Regions from separate parts of the Streptomyces sp. NPDC051173 genome, predicted to be linked through region 2. Evidence: riboswitches for the same ligand, from Rfam matches in the RefSeq annotation. Region 2 holds a riboswitch; the other holds the start of a gene.

Region 1 (7,093 bases), on a different contig from region 2:
GAGGCGGCGCCGTCGGCCGAGGGCTGGGCGTTCTCCCACTTCTGCGAGGGTCCGTATCTGACCTCCACCGAGCTCGCGGTGCGCCAGGCCGAGGAGCTGCCGACGCCGTACCAGCCGCGGCTGCTGTCCGTGCCCGAGCTCTACATGCTCACCCTCTGGCTGCACGGCGACCTCGCGGCGGACGCGGCGTCCGGCCTGCCCGGCCCGGGGGACCTGCTGGTGCCGCTCGCGCCCGCGCCGCCCGGGATCGCCGCCCACCGCGCGCACCGCTTCAGCGACCTGCTGTCCGTGCTCACCCACCGGCTCACACCGCCGCCGCTGCTCAAGACACCGGCCTGAGCCCTCTCCGCAGGGGATCGGACACGCCCCGTGGCCACGCCCGCCACGGGGCGTACATCTGTGCTCACCCTCCCGGACTAGCCCGTCGCGGCCACCCCGAACCCCCCGGACAGGCAGTCTTGTTGGCGGCAACCGCCCGCATGGGTGACGCGTCCTCTCCGGCAGAGGAGCGCTGCCGGGAAATCCCTGCGGAATCGCGCCCGTGGGGCAACACTGGTATCGACCAAACCATTCGCCAACGGGGGGCGGCATGACCACAGCATCGAGCCGCAGGACAGCCACCACATCAGAGCGAAAGAACCTTCCCATGTGCCAGCACCAGCCCACGTGCCCCTCAGCCGACTCCGCCGACAGGGAAGCCGCCCACCTCGTGGCGCACTTCCCGGAACAGGGCTGGAGTCTGCTGTGCAACGGCGTCCTCTGCTTCGAGGACACCGGGGAGCTGCTGCCGGACGGGCAGATCATCGCCCCGCACCGGCCGCTGGGCAACGGCCACGTGGTGACCGCTGCCTGAGAAGGGCACTACCGCACACGCGGTACGGCAAGACGCCGCACAGTACGTATACGCACCACGCACAGACAGGGGCCGGCCCGGCGCATTCCGCCGAACCGGCCCCGACTCGCGTCCGACCTCCGGGCCGGGCGGCGTGCGCCCGGCCCGGCCGGGCTCAGTTCTCGTACTCCTCCAGCGGGGGGCAGGAGCAGACGAGGTTGCGGTCGCCGTACGCACCGTCGACGCGGCGCACCGGCGGCCAGTACTTGTCGGCGGACACCCCGGCCGGGTAAGCGGCCTCCTCGCGGGTGTACGGGTGCTCCCACGCGCCGGTCACCGAGGCGGCGGTGTGCGGGGCGTTCCGCAGCGGGTTGTCGTCCTTCGCCCACGCGCCGGAGCCGACCTTCTCGATCTCGGCGCGGATGGCGATCATCGCATCGCAGAAACGATCCAGCTCGACGAGGTCCTCGCTCTCGGTCGGCTCGATCATCAGGGTGCCCGCGACCGGGAACGACATGGTGGGCGCGTGGAAGCCGTAGTCGATCAGCCGCTTGGCGACGTCGTCGACGCTCACTCCCGTCGCCTTCGTCAGCGGCCGCAGGTCCACGATGCACTCGTGCGCGACCAGCCCGTTCGGACCGGTGTAGAGCACGGGGTAGTGCGGCTCCAGCCGCTTGGCGATGTAGTTGGCGCCGAGCACCGCGACCTGCGTGGCGCGCTTGAGGCCCGCGCCGCCCATCAGCCGGACGTACGCCCAGGAGATCGGCAGGATGCCCGCGGAGCCCCACGGGGCGGCCGAGATCGGGCCGACGCCGGTGGCCGGGCCCGCGGCGGGCTGGAGCGGGTGGTTCGGGAGATACGGCGCCAAGTGGGCGCGGACCGCGACCGGGCCGACGCCCGGACCGCCGCCACCGTGCGGGATGCAGAACGTCTTGTGCAGGTTGAGGTGCGAGACGTCGCCGCCGAAGCGGCCCGGCCTGGCCACCCCGACCAGGGCGTTGAGGTTCGCCCCGTCCACGTAGACCTGGCCGCCCGCGTCGTGCACCAGCGCGCAGATGTCGCTGATGTGCTCCTCGAACACCCCGTGCGTGGAGGGGTAGGTGACCATCAGGACGGCCAGCTCGTGACCGTGCTGCTCTATCTTCGTGCGCAGGTCGTCGGCGTCCACCTCGCCGTCCTCGCCGGTTCTGACGACGACGACCTTCATCCCGGCCATCACGGCGCTGGCGGCGTTGGTGCCGTGCGCGGAGGACGGGATGAGGCAGACGGTGCGCTGCTCGTCGCCGTTCGCGCGGTGGTACGCGCGGACGGCCAGCAGGCCCGCGAGCTCGCCCTGGGAGCCGGCGTTCGGCTGGATGGAGACCTTGTCGTAGCCGGTGACCTCGGCGAGGCGCTCCTCCAGCTCCGTGATCAGGGTCAGATAGCCGTCTGCCTGCTCCAGCGGCGCGAAGGGGTGCAGCGCGGCGAACTCGGGCCAGGTCACCGACTCCATCTCGGTGGTGGCGTTGAGCTTCATCGTGCAGGAACCGAGCGGGATCATGCCGCGGTCCAGCGCGTAGTCCCGGTCGGCGAGGCGGCGCAGGTAGCGCAGCATCGCGGTCTCGGAGCGGTGCTCGTGGAAGACCGGGTGGGCGAGGAAGTCGTCGGTGCGCAGCAGGCCCTCGGGGAGCGCGTCCGGCGTGGCGGCGTCCAGCGCCTCGATGTCGGCGTCCACCCCGAACGCCGACCACACGGAGGCCACCAGCTCGCGGGTGGTGGTCTCGTCGCACGCGATCCCGACGTGGTCGGCGTCGACCAGGCGGAGGTTGACGCCGCGCTCGAGGGCAGCGGCGACGACGTCGGCGGCGCGGCCGGGGGCGTGCACGGTCAGGGTGTCGAAGTACGAACCGTGCGCGACCTCGACGCCACCGGCCCGCAGCCCCGCCGCGAGCAGTGTGGCGTAGCGGTGCGTGCGCCGGGCGATCGCGGCGAGGCCGTCCGGACCGTGGTAGACGGCGTACATGCCGGCCATGACGGCGAGCAGCACCTGCGCGGTGCAGATGTTGCTGGTGGCCTTCTCGCGGCGGATGTGCTGCTCACGCGTCTGGAGGGCCAGGCGGTAGGCCTTGTTGCCGTCGGCGTCGACGGAGACGCCGACGAGGCGGCCGGGGAGGCTGCGGGCGAACTGCTCGCGCACGGCCATGAATCCGGCGTGCGGGCCGCCGAAGCCCATGGGCACGCCGAAGCGCTGGGTCGTGCCGACCGCGATGTCCGCGCCGAGCTCGCCCGGCGAGGTGAGCAGGGTCAGGGCGAGCAGGTCGGCGGCGACGGTGACGATCGCGCCGAGCTCGTGGGCACGCTCGATGACGGGCCGCAGGTCGCGTACGGCACCGGAGGCGCCGGGGTACTGGAGCAGCACGCCGAAGACGCCGCGCTCGGCGGCCTCGGCCGGGATGCCCGCCGAGAGGTCGGCGACGACGACCTCGACACCGGTCGGTTCGGCGCGGGTCCGGATGACGGCGACGGTCTGCGGCAGGGTGTCGGCGTCGACGAGGAAGACGCCCTGCTTGACCTTGCCGACGCGGCGGGAGAGCGCCATGGCCTCGGCCGCGGCCGTGCCCTCGTCGAGCAGGGAGGCCCCGGAGGTGGGCAGGCCGGTGAGGTCGGCGACGACGGTCTGGAAGTTGAGGAGCGCCTCCAGCCGGCCCTGGGAGATCTCCGGCTGGTAGGGGGTGTACGCGGTGTACCAGGCCGGGTTCTCCATGACGTTGCGCAGGATCACCGGCGGGGTGAAGGTGCCGTAGTAGCCGAGCCCGATCATCGGGGCGAGCACCTGGTTGCGGTCGGCGAGCGAGCGCAGCTCGGCGAGGACCTCGGCCTCACTGCGGGCCTCGGGCAGTGCCAGTGCCTCGGTGGCCTTGATCACGTCCGGCACGGCGGCGTCGGTGAGTTCGTCGAGGGAGCCGAATCCGGCCTGGGCGAGCATCTTGGCCTGGGCCGCGCTGTCGGGCCCTATATGGCGCCGCTCGAAGGGCGTGCCACGCTCCAGGTCGGAAAGGGAGATGCGGTGGGCTGTCATCTGCGGAGGCCTCCTGGTCATTGCGACCTGCGAGGGGTACCACGGCGCGGGTACCCGGACGGCCTCCCCCTCTGTCATCTCAACCTGAGAGCTTCACCGGGCCGCGGGGACCCGGCTTTCACCGTCGGTGAGGACGGGCTTCGGCGTCGTGCCTGACCGGGGCCCGCCCTGCTTTCCAGAGTGACCTCGTCCGTGCGGTACGTGTGCCTGAGAGATTCCGGGGAGGATTTGCTCCTTCGGCGCCCCCGTCGATGCCCGGCTGGGCTCTCGGAGGACTCTCCCGCACGGGGTCTGCGGCCACTGGCCAGCCTACCAGCGAGGGTAGGACCGGATCCCTCGAGTGGCCGGTTCCCGCTTTGTGCCTTTTCGTTGTTGTCGAGAGGGGATTGAGGGGATGCCGAGGCGGTCAGGGGCAGCGCGAACCATCGGAGGAACGGTGCAGACCGATATCGATCCACGCAGTCTCATCGGCCGCAAGGCGTTCGACCGTGACGGCGCGAAGATCGGCACCGTGGACGAGGTGTATCTCGACGACGAGACGGGCGAGCCCGAGTGGGCGGCCGTACGGACCGGGCTGTTCAGCCGGGACGCCTTCGTGCCGCTGGAGCCCAGCGAGGTCGTGGACGACACCCTGCGCGTCCCCTACGAACGCGACCTGATCAAAGTCGCCCCGGACTTCGGGGTCGGCAGGCACCTCTCCCCCGAGCAGGAGCTCCAGCTCTACCACCACTACGGACTCGCTCTGCCCACTGCGGGCTCCCCTCCCGCCGAGGAGGCCAGGGGTGCCGGGGCCGCCGAGGCCCCCGGGGACACTGAGGACGGATCCGGCGAGCGGGCCGGCGAGGGGCTCGGCACGGTCAACGGCTCCGGCGGCTCGGGCGGCTGATCCACGGTCCGGATCAGCGGCAGGGGCTCCGCCGGCTCCAGCGCGGGGTCGTCGACGGCGAACGTGCGCACCCTCCCCGGCCCGGACCAGGGCTGTTCGAACCGGACGGTGACGCGCCCGACGCCGCTGCCCTGGATCCAGCCCGCCCCGTGCTCCGCGTGCCGGACGTCCAGCCCCGGCAGCCAGCGGCGCGGCAGCGCCTCGGCCACTCCCGGTGCTTCGTCGGGCTGCTCCCCCTCGGCCTGGTGGATCTCCGCCGCGGCTGCTTCGGCCGCGGCCGCCGCCTCGCTCGCGGCCTGGGCGAAGAGATCCTCCTGGGTGTAGTCGGCGAGGCCCGTGACACCCACGCCCAGGAGCCGCACGCCCGCCGTCGTGTCCACGCCCTCCAGCAGCCGCCCCGCCGCCTCCCGCACCACGCCGAGGTCGTCGGTCGGCCCGCGCAGCGTCTCCGAGCGCGTCAGGGTGGAGAAGTCGTAGCGCCGCACCTTGATCACGACCGTGCGCCCCGAGCGCCCGGCCGCCCGCAGCCGCTGGACGCACCGCTCGGCGAGGCGGGCGAGCTCCAGCTGGACCCGGACGCGGTCGGTCAGATCCTCCTCGAAGGTGTCCTCCACCGACACCGACTTGGCGTCCCGCTCGGCGACGACGGGCCGGTCGTCATGGCCGGTGGCCAGCGCGTACAGCCCCGCGCCGTGGGCCTTGCCCAGCAGCCGCACCAGCTCCGCCTCGCCCGCCTCGCCGGTCTCCGCGACCGTCGTGATGCCCGCGCGGCGCAGCGTCTCGGCGGTGGCGGGGCCCACGCCGGGGATGGCGCGGACGGACATGGGTCCCAGCAGCTCGGCCTCGGTGCCCGGCTCGATGAGGAACAGGCCGTCGGGCTTGGCCCGCTCCGAGGCGATCTTGGCGAGCATCTTGGACCCGGCGAGGCCCACCGAGCCGCTCAGGCCCGTCGCCGCGCGGATGTCCCGCCGCAGCCGCTCCCCGACGGCCCGGACCGCGGACGCGGAGGGCTCGATGCCGCCCGCTTCGAGGTCCACGAAGGCCTCGTCGAGGCTGAGCGGCTCCACCAGCGGCGAGAGCTCGCCCAGCAGCCCCATCACCACCTCGCTCACCTCGCGGTAGAGCGTGAACCGCGGGGTGAGATAGGCGGCGTTGGGGCACAGCCGGCGCGCCTGGGCGGTGGCCATCGCGGAGTGGACGCCGAAGACCCGGGCCTCGTACGAGGCAGTGGCCACCACACCGCGCGGGCCGATCCCGCCGACCACCACGGGCTTCCCGCGCAGGCTGGGCTTGGACGCCTGCTCCGCCGAGGCGTAGAAGGCGTCCATGTCCAGATGCAGGATCGTCGGTGCGGACCTCACACCACTGATGTTCCCGCACACCACTGACAATCGCGCTGACGTGCGACGGAGCGTCGGTGGAAGGCCCTCAGACCGCGCGGTTGCGGCGCCTCGCCAGCTCGTCGGCGGGATTGTGGCCGACCAGGGTCTCGCCCGTGTCCACCCGCTCGCCGTGCAGCTGGGAGAGCACGTGCTCGATGTCGCGCCAGACGACGCCCACGGCGATCCCGAAGACGCCCTGGCCGCCCTGGAGCAGGTCGACGACCTCGTCCGGCGAGGTGCACTCGTAGACCGTGGCACCGTCGCTCATCAGGGTCATCTGCGGGAGGTCCCGCATCCCGCGGGCCTTGAGGTGCTGCACGGCCGTGCGGATGTTCTGCAGGGAGACCCCCGCGTCCAGCAGCCGTTTCACGATCTTGAGGACGACCACGTCCCGGAAGCTGTAGAGCCGCTGGCTCCCCGAGCCGTAGGCCGGCCGTACGCTCGGCTCGACCAGGCTCGTACGCGCCCAGTAGTCGAGCTGCCGATAGGTGATGCCCGCCGCGGCGCACGCCGTCGGCCCCCGATACCCGACCCTGTCGGTCTCCGGCCCTTGCGGTGCGCTGACCGCGGCCGGGACGGTATGACGGGAGGGCTGTTCGACCGTTCCCCCATACAGCGGATACGGACTGCCGACCGCTGTACCGTCGCCCATGCTTCTCACGCCGACCTCCGTCCTTGACCTGCCTTCTCGACGGTAGGCAGTCACCCGGGGCGCGTCAACGATCGCCACACTCGGCACGCCGAGTGATAATCACCCAGAGAGTGGTTTTACGTATCCGTGTGCCGGGAAAGGCTAATCGAATGCGCCGCGCCCGCCGCTCCGAAGGGCGCCGCGAGCCTCACTGGCTGTTGGTGCCGAAGTCCTCCGGCGAGATCTGATCGAGGAACTCGCGGAACTTCTCCACCTCGTCCTCCTGCTCGTCCGGGATGGCGAT
Region 2 (7,093 bases):
GAGCAGGGTCGAGTAGACGAGGATCGGCGCCACCAGGTTGGGCAGCAGCTCCCGGAAGAGGATGAAGGGGCCGCGCGCGCCGAGGCTGCGGGACGCCTCGACGAACTCCCGTTCGCGGAGGCTGAGCGTCTGGGCCCGCACGATGCGGCCCATGTAGGGCCAGTTGAAGAAGCCGATCACGAAGATCAGCACACAGATGCGCAGCGGCAGGCCCGAGAGCCCGAACGCGCCGTCCTGGAGCGCCGCCGAGATGGAGATCGCGAACAGCAGCAGCGGGAAGGCCAGGAAGGTGTCCATCATGCGGCTGATGACGCTGTCCACCCAGCCCCCGTAGAAGCCCGCGACGACTCCGAGCACGGTGCCGATCACCACGGAGAGCAGGGTGGCCCCGGTGGCGACGATCAGGGAGACCCAGGAGCCCTCGATGATGCGGGCCAGGATGTCGCGCCCGTACTGCGGGTCGACGCCCAGGGGATGCTCCCAGCTCATCCCGCCGAACCCGCCCTTGGGGGCGAGGAGTTCGGGGTCGATGAGGTCCTGGTGGAACTGGTTGGGATCGAGCCCGAAGACCGACTCGATCGGCTTGGCCAGCACGGCGAGCAGGATCAGCAGCACCACCACGACGCCGCCCGCGACGGCGACCTTGTCGCGCTTGAAGCGGATCCAGGCGATCTGGGTGAGCGAACGCCCCTCGATCTGGCTCTTCTTGGCCCCGGCGAGGACGGCCTCGGGCTGCGCCCCGGCAGCCGCCCCGGTGGTCTCGATAGGTGCGGTCACAGTGCCTTTGACCCCTCTCGGCCGGGGGTGACCGGCCCACGCCCGCCGCCCGAGGCGGCTTGGATCTCACATGTACACGTGCAAACTGGTGCAGTTGGTACCGGTGGAGCGGAAGGTCACAAAAGAGGGCTCGTACGCAGGAGCGACGTCCCTTGGAGCGGGAGTCTTCAACGGGGTTGCGATCACCCGCCAGCCCTGGCCGGGAATGGATGCGCAACCGTGATCTGACCAGTCGGCTTCCGTTATCCGAACGCCGGGGATCACTGAGCGGTCGACTGTCTGCCGGACGGCAACTCGTGTTGCCTACAAGCATATTGGGGCGGACGCGGAACGGACCCGTTCAGTACGCCTGCGGGGCCGCGCCCTGCGCGTAACCGGCCGGAGGGTAGCCGTAACCCCCGCCCGCCGGCGGCGCCACGTCGCGGTCGAAGAAGGGGCGGGTGTTGGCCCTCATCCACATCGCGACCGGGTCGTGCTCGTCCGACATCGCGACCGTCGACACCGGCAGCCCCTCGGGCACCGCGCCGACCGACTGACGCATCATCGACCGCACCGACTCCACGGCGGCCTGCGAGCTGTCGTACAGATCGAGGCCGATGGCGAGATAGGGGGTGCCCAGCGCTGGCTGCACCCAGGCGCGGCGCAGCGCCCGCACCGCGGGGGTGCGGTGGGCGTTCTGCCCGAGCAGGGCGTAGAAGTGCGGGAGCTCCAGGGAGGGCTCGGAGAGCTGCAACGGACCTGCGGGCAGCCGGTCCAGCCCCGTCGCGATCCGCCGCAGGTCGAGCCAGGGCACGCCGACGCCGCCGCCGGGTGCGTGCGGGTTGAGCCACAGGCCCCAGCGGTCGGGGTAGAGCGAGCCCGCGACGGCGCGGCCCGGGACGACGGCGTGGGCGCGGTTCCAGCCGCTGGCGGCGAGCTCCTGGGCGGAGGTGACGCACGGGGCGTAGCCGAGGCCGTCGACCTCCATGTTGCCGTACTGCGCGTCGGGCGAGCCCGCCTGGCCGTGCCAGAGAAGCATCCAGACACTGCCCTCGGCCAGGGTCTGGAGCAGCGCCTCGTACGTGTCGTACCGACCGGGCGCCACCTGGCGCAGCATCTGCTCCACGCCGCTCTCCGCGCCCGCGCTCACCTGGGTCCGCCTCTTCTCTCGGCCGTCTCCCGGCCGCCCACTCCGGTGCCCCGGGGCGCGGCAGCGCCCCCGGTCCGGTCATCCAACCAGCTTACGAGCCCGCGGCGGCGGGCACGGGAGGAGTCACAGGTCACGGTCGTAGAACGGGCGGACCCGCGCCGACATCCAGTCACCGACCGGGTCCCGCGCGACGTCGAGGAAGACGAGCTGCACGGGCCAGGTCACGGGCGCGGTGCCGAGCGCCCGGCCGAGGGCGTCCAGGACGGCGGTGCGGCTGCCGGGGTCGGGCAGGTCGAGCTCGACGCCGATGAACAGCGCGGGGTCGCCGCCCTCGACGCTGGCCAGCGTCCGGCGCGCGGTCCGTACGACCTGGGCGGCCGCGAACTCCAGCCCGGCGGCGGCGAGGAAGGCGGTGGGCTCGTCCTGCCAGTCCGGCTCGAAGAGCCGGACCCGGCCGCCGGTGGCGTCGCCGTCGAGGGCCGTACGGCCGGCCCGGCACAGCTCGGCGACGGCGGGCGGCGGCAGCGGCGCGCCGACGGCGCCGTCGGGGTTGACCGCGATGCCGACCTGCGGGGGCAGGCCGCGGGCGAACTCGACGGCGGGCGCCACGGTGAAGGACATCCGGTCGCCGACGACGCGCAGGAACTCCGCCTCGGAGCTGAACACCGGTACGTAGGCGGCGCCGTCCAGCTCCAGGGTGGGGATGTCGAGGTCGGGGCTGTCGGGTCCGCCGCCGTTCGGCAGCGGCACCCACAGGTGGCTGCGGCCGAGCGCCTCGACGATGCGGGCACCGGCGCCGAGTACGCCCAGGGAGGCGGCGAGCACCGCTTCGAGTTCATTGGCGGGCCAGCCCTCGGGGAGGCCGCCAAGGGGGGCACCGGCCGGGGCCGTGGGCCGACCGTACTGCTCGGGGATGCTCATCTCGTCCAACTCGCCCAACGCCGTCCAACCACCGTATCGACAAAGCCGCAACCGAACCCTAACGGCTGCACCCCCGTCCGCTCCCGTCGGCTGCCGGAATCGGCACCGATGTCCCAGGTCAGGACGGATCGGGGGATGACTCGGAGGGTGACTCCTCCCCCACCGGGAACGACGCTCGCAATGGGCATCGGGTTGCGCAGGACCACCGCCCGTCACAAAGCAATCATCTGTACAAAGCGACCGCCCGTCAGCCGAACGTGAGCCGGTCGAGCCCGTCGGCGGTCCGCCGGGACAGCAGCACCACCGACGCCGCACCGCGCGGCACCTCCCCCGCGGCCGCCCCGGCGACCAGGCGGGCCATCGCCCGCCGGTGCCGGCGGAACGCGTACGCCGAGACCCCTCGCCCGCGCGCCCGCTGGCCCACCAGCGCCGTCGTCGCGTCCACGTCCAGCACCACCAGGTGCACCCCGGCCCCGCGCCGCCGCGCGGCGCGCACGGACCACCGCCGCACCCAGCCCCGCTCCCCGCAGTCGTGCACCACGGCGCTCGCCCCGGACCGCAACGCCCGCCGCAGGGCGGCGTAGTGGAGGGCCCGCGCGGCCGGGCGGTAGACGCCGTACGGCAGGCGGCGCGGTGTGCGCCGCTCCAGCCGCTCGCGGGAGTCCTGCGAGTCGACGCACCACACGACCTCGCCCGCGCCGTCCAGGGCGGGCACCACCCGCCGCATCAGCGTGGACTTCCCGCTGCCGGGCAGCCCGGAGACGATCACCAGATGCCCGGCCGGATAGCGCAGCTCCGCGCGCGCCGGGCCGCCGCGCAGGTCGACGGCGCCCGACGGCGGCCCGAGCGCCTCCGGTTCGCGTGGCGCGGGCACGTCCGCGCTTCGCCGCCCCGCCTCCGTGCTTCGCGTCCGCACCCGATCGCCCTCCCCCGTCCCGGGCCTGTCCCGTACCCATGAAACGTAAAGAAAAGGTAATCCAATTGAGAGGCCGGTGGGCAGTCCGTCACGCGCCGGTCCGTGCAATGATGTGCGCGCCAACTGCGTACCCAACTGCATACCGGCCGCTCGAATCCACGCGGGAGAGTTCCAGCCATTGAGCTGGACGCCGAAGGAGCAAGTTCCTCCCTTGAATCTCTCAGGCCCCGTACCGCGTGGGTGAGGCAGATCTGAAAAGCGGGCCGCACGACGCGGCCCCACCCAAGGTGCAAGCCGAGGACGCGCTCGTCGCCGACCGCTCCCGGTGAACCTCTCAGGTTCCGATGACAGATGGGGAGGACGTCCTCACTGCCATGCCTGGGAGCCCACACCATGACTGATGCCCCTCGCCGAACGGCCCTCGACGCGCTGCACCGCGCGCTGGGCGCCACGATGACCGATTTCGCCGGCTGGGACATGCCCCTGCGCTACGGCAGCGAGCGCGACGAGCACCTCGCGGTGCGCACCCGCGCCGGTCTCTTCGACCTCTCCCACATGGGCGAGATCACCCTCACCGGCCCCGGGGCGGGCCGGGCGCTCGACCACGCACTGGTCGGCAACCTCTCCGCGCTGGCCGTCGGCCGCGCCCGCTACACCATGATCTGCGACGCCGGGGGCGGCATCCTGGACGACCTGATCGTCTACCGCCTCGCCGACCAGGAGTACATGGTCGTCGCCAACGCCTCCAACGCCCAAGTGGTGCTGGACGCCCTGACCGAGCGCGCGGCCGGTTTCGAGACGGAGGTCCGGGACGACCGCGAGAACTACGCGCTGCTCGCCGTCCAGGGCCCCGAGTCCCCCGGCATCCTGAAGTCCCTGACGGACGCCGACCTCGACGGCCTCAAGTACTACGCGGGCCTGCCGGGCACCGTGGCGGGCGTGCCCGCGCTGATCGCCCGCACCGGCTACACCGGCGAGGACGGCTTCGAGCTCTTCGTCGCCCCGGCCGACGCCGAGAAGCTCTGGCAGGCGCTGACCGACGCGGGCGCCGGGGCGGGCCTCGTGCCGTGCGGCCTCTCCTGCCGCGACACGCTGCGCCTGGAGGCGGGCATGCCGCTCTACGGGCACGAGCTGACGACGGCCACCACGCCCTTCGACGCGGGCCTGGGCCGGGTCGTGAAGTTCGACAAGGAGGGCGACTTCGTGGGCCGCGAGGCGCTCACGGCCGCCGCCGCGCGCGCCGAGAGCGCCCCGCCGCGCAAGCTGGTCGGCCTGATCGCGACGGGCCGCCGGGTGCCGCGCGCCGGATATCCGGTCGTTTCCGGTGGCGAGGTCATCGGCGAGGTCACTTCGGGTGCGCCTTCGCCCACGCTCGGCAAGCCGATCGCCATCGCCTATGTCGACGCGGCGCACTCCACGCCCGGTACAAATGACGTATCCGTGGACATTCGCGGCAGCCACGAGCCGTACGAGGTCGTCGCCCTGCCCTTCTACAAGCGGCAGCGCTGACCCCTTCGCGCCTCATCGCCGTCTCACCTGTCAATACCCGTTGCACAAGCACCCTCGCGCATCCAGGAGAATCAAGCCATGAGCAACCCCCAGCAGCTGCGCTTCAGCAAGGAGCACGAGTGGCTGTCGGCCGCCGAGGACGGCGTGGCCACGGTCGGCATCACCGAGTTCGCGGCCAACGCGCTCGGTGACGTCGTCTACGCCCAGCTCCCGGCGGTCGGCGACACGGTCACCGCGGGTGAGTCCTGTGGCGAGCTGGAGTCGACCAAGTCGGTCAGCGACCTGTTCTCCCCGGTGACCGGCGAGGTCACCGAGGCCAACCAGGACGTCGTGGACGACCCCTCGCTGGTGAACTCCGCCCCCTTCGCGGGCGGCTGGCTGTTCAAGGTGAAGATCACGGACGAGCCGGCGGACCTGATGTCCGCCGACGAGTACACCGCCTTCGCCGGCTGATCCCGCCCCGCCCTCCTCCGCCCAGGAAGTCCAGGAAGAACTCATGTCGCTTCTGAACAGCTCCCTCCATGAGCTCGACCCCGACGTCGCCGCCGCTGTCGACGCCGAACTCCACCGCCAGCAGTCCACCCTCGAGATGATCGCGTCGGAGAACTTCGCTCCGGTCGCCGTCATGGAGGCCCAGGGCTCGGTCCTCACCAACAAGTACGCCGAGGGCTACCCGGGCCGCCGCTACTACGGTGGCTGCGAGCACGTCGACGTCGTCGAGCAGATCGCCATCGACCGGATCAAGGCGCTCTTCGGCGCCGAGCACGCGAACGTCCAGCCGCACTCCGGCGCGCAGGCGAACGCGGCCGCGATGTTCGCGCTGCTCAACCCCGGCGACACCATCCTGGGTCTGAACCTCGCCCACGGCGGGCACCTGACCCACGGCATGAAGATCAACTTCTCCGGCAAGCTCTACAACGTGGTCGCGTACCACGTCGACGAGGCGACCAACCTGGTCGACATGGACGAGGTCGAGCGCCTCGCCAAGGAGCACCGCCCGAAGCTGATCGTCGCCGGCTGGTCGGCCTACCCGCGCCAGCTGGACTTCGCGGCCTTCCGCCGGATCGCGGACGAGGTCGGCGCCTACCTGATGGTCGACATGGCCCACTTCGCGGGTCTCGTCGCCGCCGGGCTGCACCCCTCCCCGGTGCCGCACGCGCACGTCGTCACCACGACCACCCACAAGACGCTGGGCGGCCCCCGCGGTGGTGTGATCCTCTCCACGGCCGAGCTGGCCAAGAAGATCAACTCCGCCGTCTTCCCCGGTCAGCAGGGTGGCCCGCTGGAGCACGTGATCGCGGCGAAGGCCGTCTCCTTCAAGGTCGCGGCGACCGAGGAGTTCAAGGAGCGCCAGCAGCGTACGCTGGAAGGCGCGAAGATCCTGGCCGAGCGTCTGGTGCAGGCCGACGTCGCCGAGGCGGGCGTGTCCGTCCTCTCCGGCGGCACGGACGTGCACCTGGTGCTGGTGGACCTCCGCAACTCCCAGCTGGACGGCCAGCAGGCCGAGGACCGCCTCCACGAGGTCGGGATCACGGTCAACCGCAACGCCATCCCGAACGACCCGCGGCCCCCGATGGTCACCTCGGGTCTGCGGATCGGCACCCCGGCGCTGGCCACGCGCGGCTTCCAGGCCGAGGACTTCCGCGAGGTCGCGGAGATCATCGCCGCGGCGCTGAAGCCGTCCTACGACGTGGAGTCGCTGCGCTCCCGCGTCACGGCCCTGGCGGACAAGCACCCGCTGTACGCCGGCCTGAAGTAACCGAGCAGGACCCGATTCACCCGCTGGTACGGGGCACTGGGCACACTGGAAGGTGAGCCCGGTGCCCCGCACCACGTGGCGG

The links. A riboswitch is a leader RNA that binds a small molecule or an ion and turns the genes downstream of it on or off. The one in region 2 is predicted to bind glycine.
Region 1: it holds a riboswitch for glycine, as region 2 does, so the genes downstream of both, gcvP (aminomethyl-transferring glycine dehydrogenase) here and gcvT (glycine cleavage system aminomethyltransferase GcvT) in region 2, are expected to answer to the same signal.

The regions. Positions count from the first base shown of each region.
Region 1 covers NZ_JBFBBD010000081.1:15,842-22,934, forward strand. The annotation lists gene AB0435_RS29035 (hypothetical protein) at 1-339, shown strand, start outside; gene AB0435_RS29040 (DUF5999 family protein) at 647-853, shown strand; gene gcvP (aminomethyl-transferring glycine dehydrogenase) at 1,008-3,890, opposite strand; glycine riboswitch at 4,076-4,183, opposite strand; gene AB0435_RS29050 (PRC-barrel domain-containing protein) at 4,315-4,776, shown strand; partial or broken gene AB0435_RS29055 (DNA polymerase IV) at 4,785-6,137, opposite strand; gene AB0435_RS29060 (MerR family transcriptional regulator) at 6,205-6,819, opposite strand; gene AB0435_RS29065 (bifunctional nuclease family protein) at 6,998-7,093, opposite strand, start outside.
Region 2 covers NZ_JBFBBD010000005.1:181,707-188,799, forward strand. The annotation lists gene AB0435_RS05565 (ABC transporter permease) at 1-777, opposite strand, end outside; gene AB0435_RS05570 (enhanced serine sensitivity protein SseB C-terminal domain-containing protein) at 1,118-1,873, opposite strand; gene AB0435_RS05575 (enhanced serine sensitivity protein SseB) at 2,030-2,827, opposite strand; gene AB0435_RS05580 (AAA family ATPase) at 3,075-3,647, opposite strand; glycine riboswitch at 3,895-3,988, shown strand; gene gcvT (glycine cleavage system aminomethyltransferase GcvT) at 4,137-5,252, shown strand; gene gcvH (glycine cleavage system protein GcvH) at 5,331-5,705, shown strand; gene glyA (serine hydroxymethyltransferase) at 5,749-7,011, shown strand.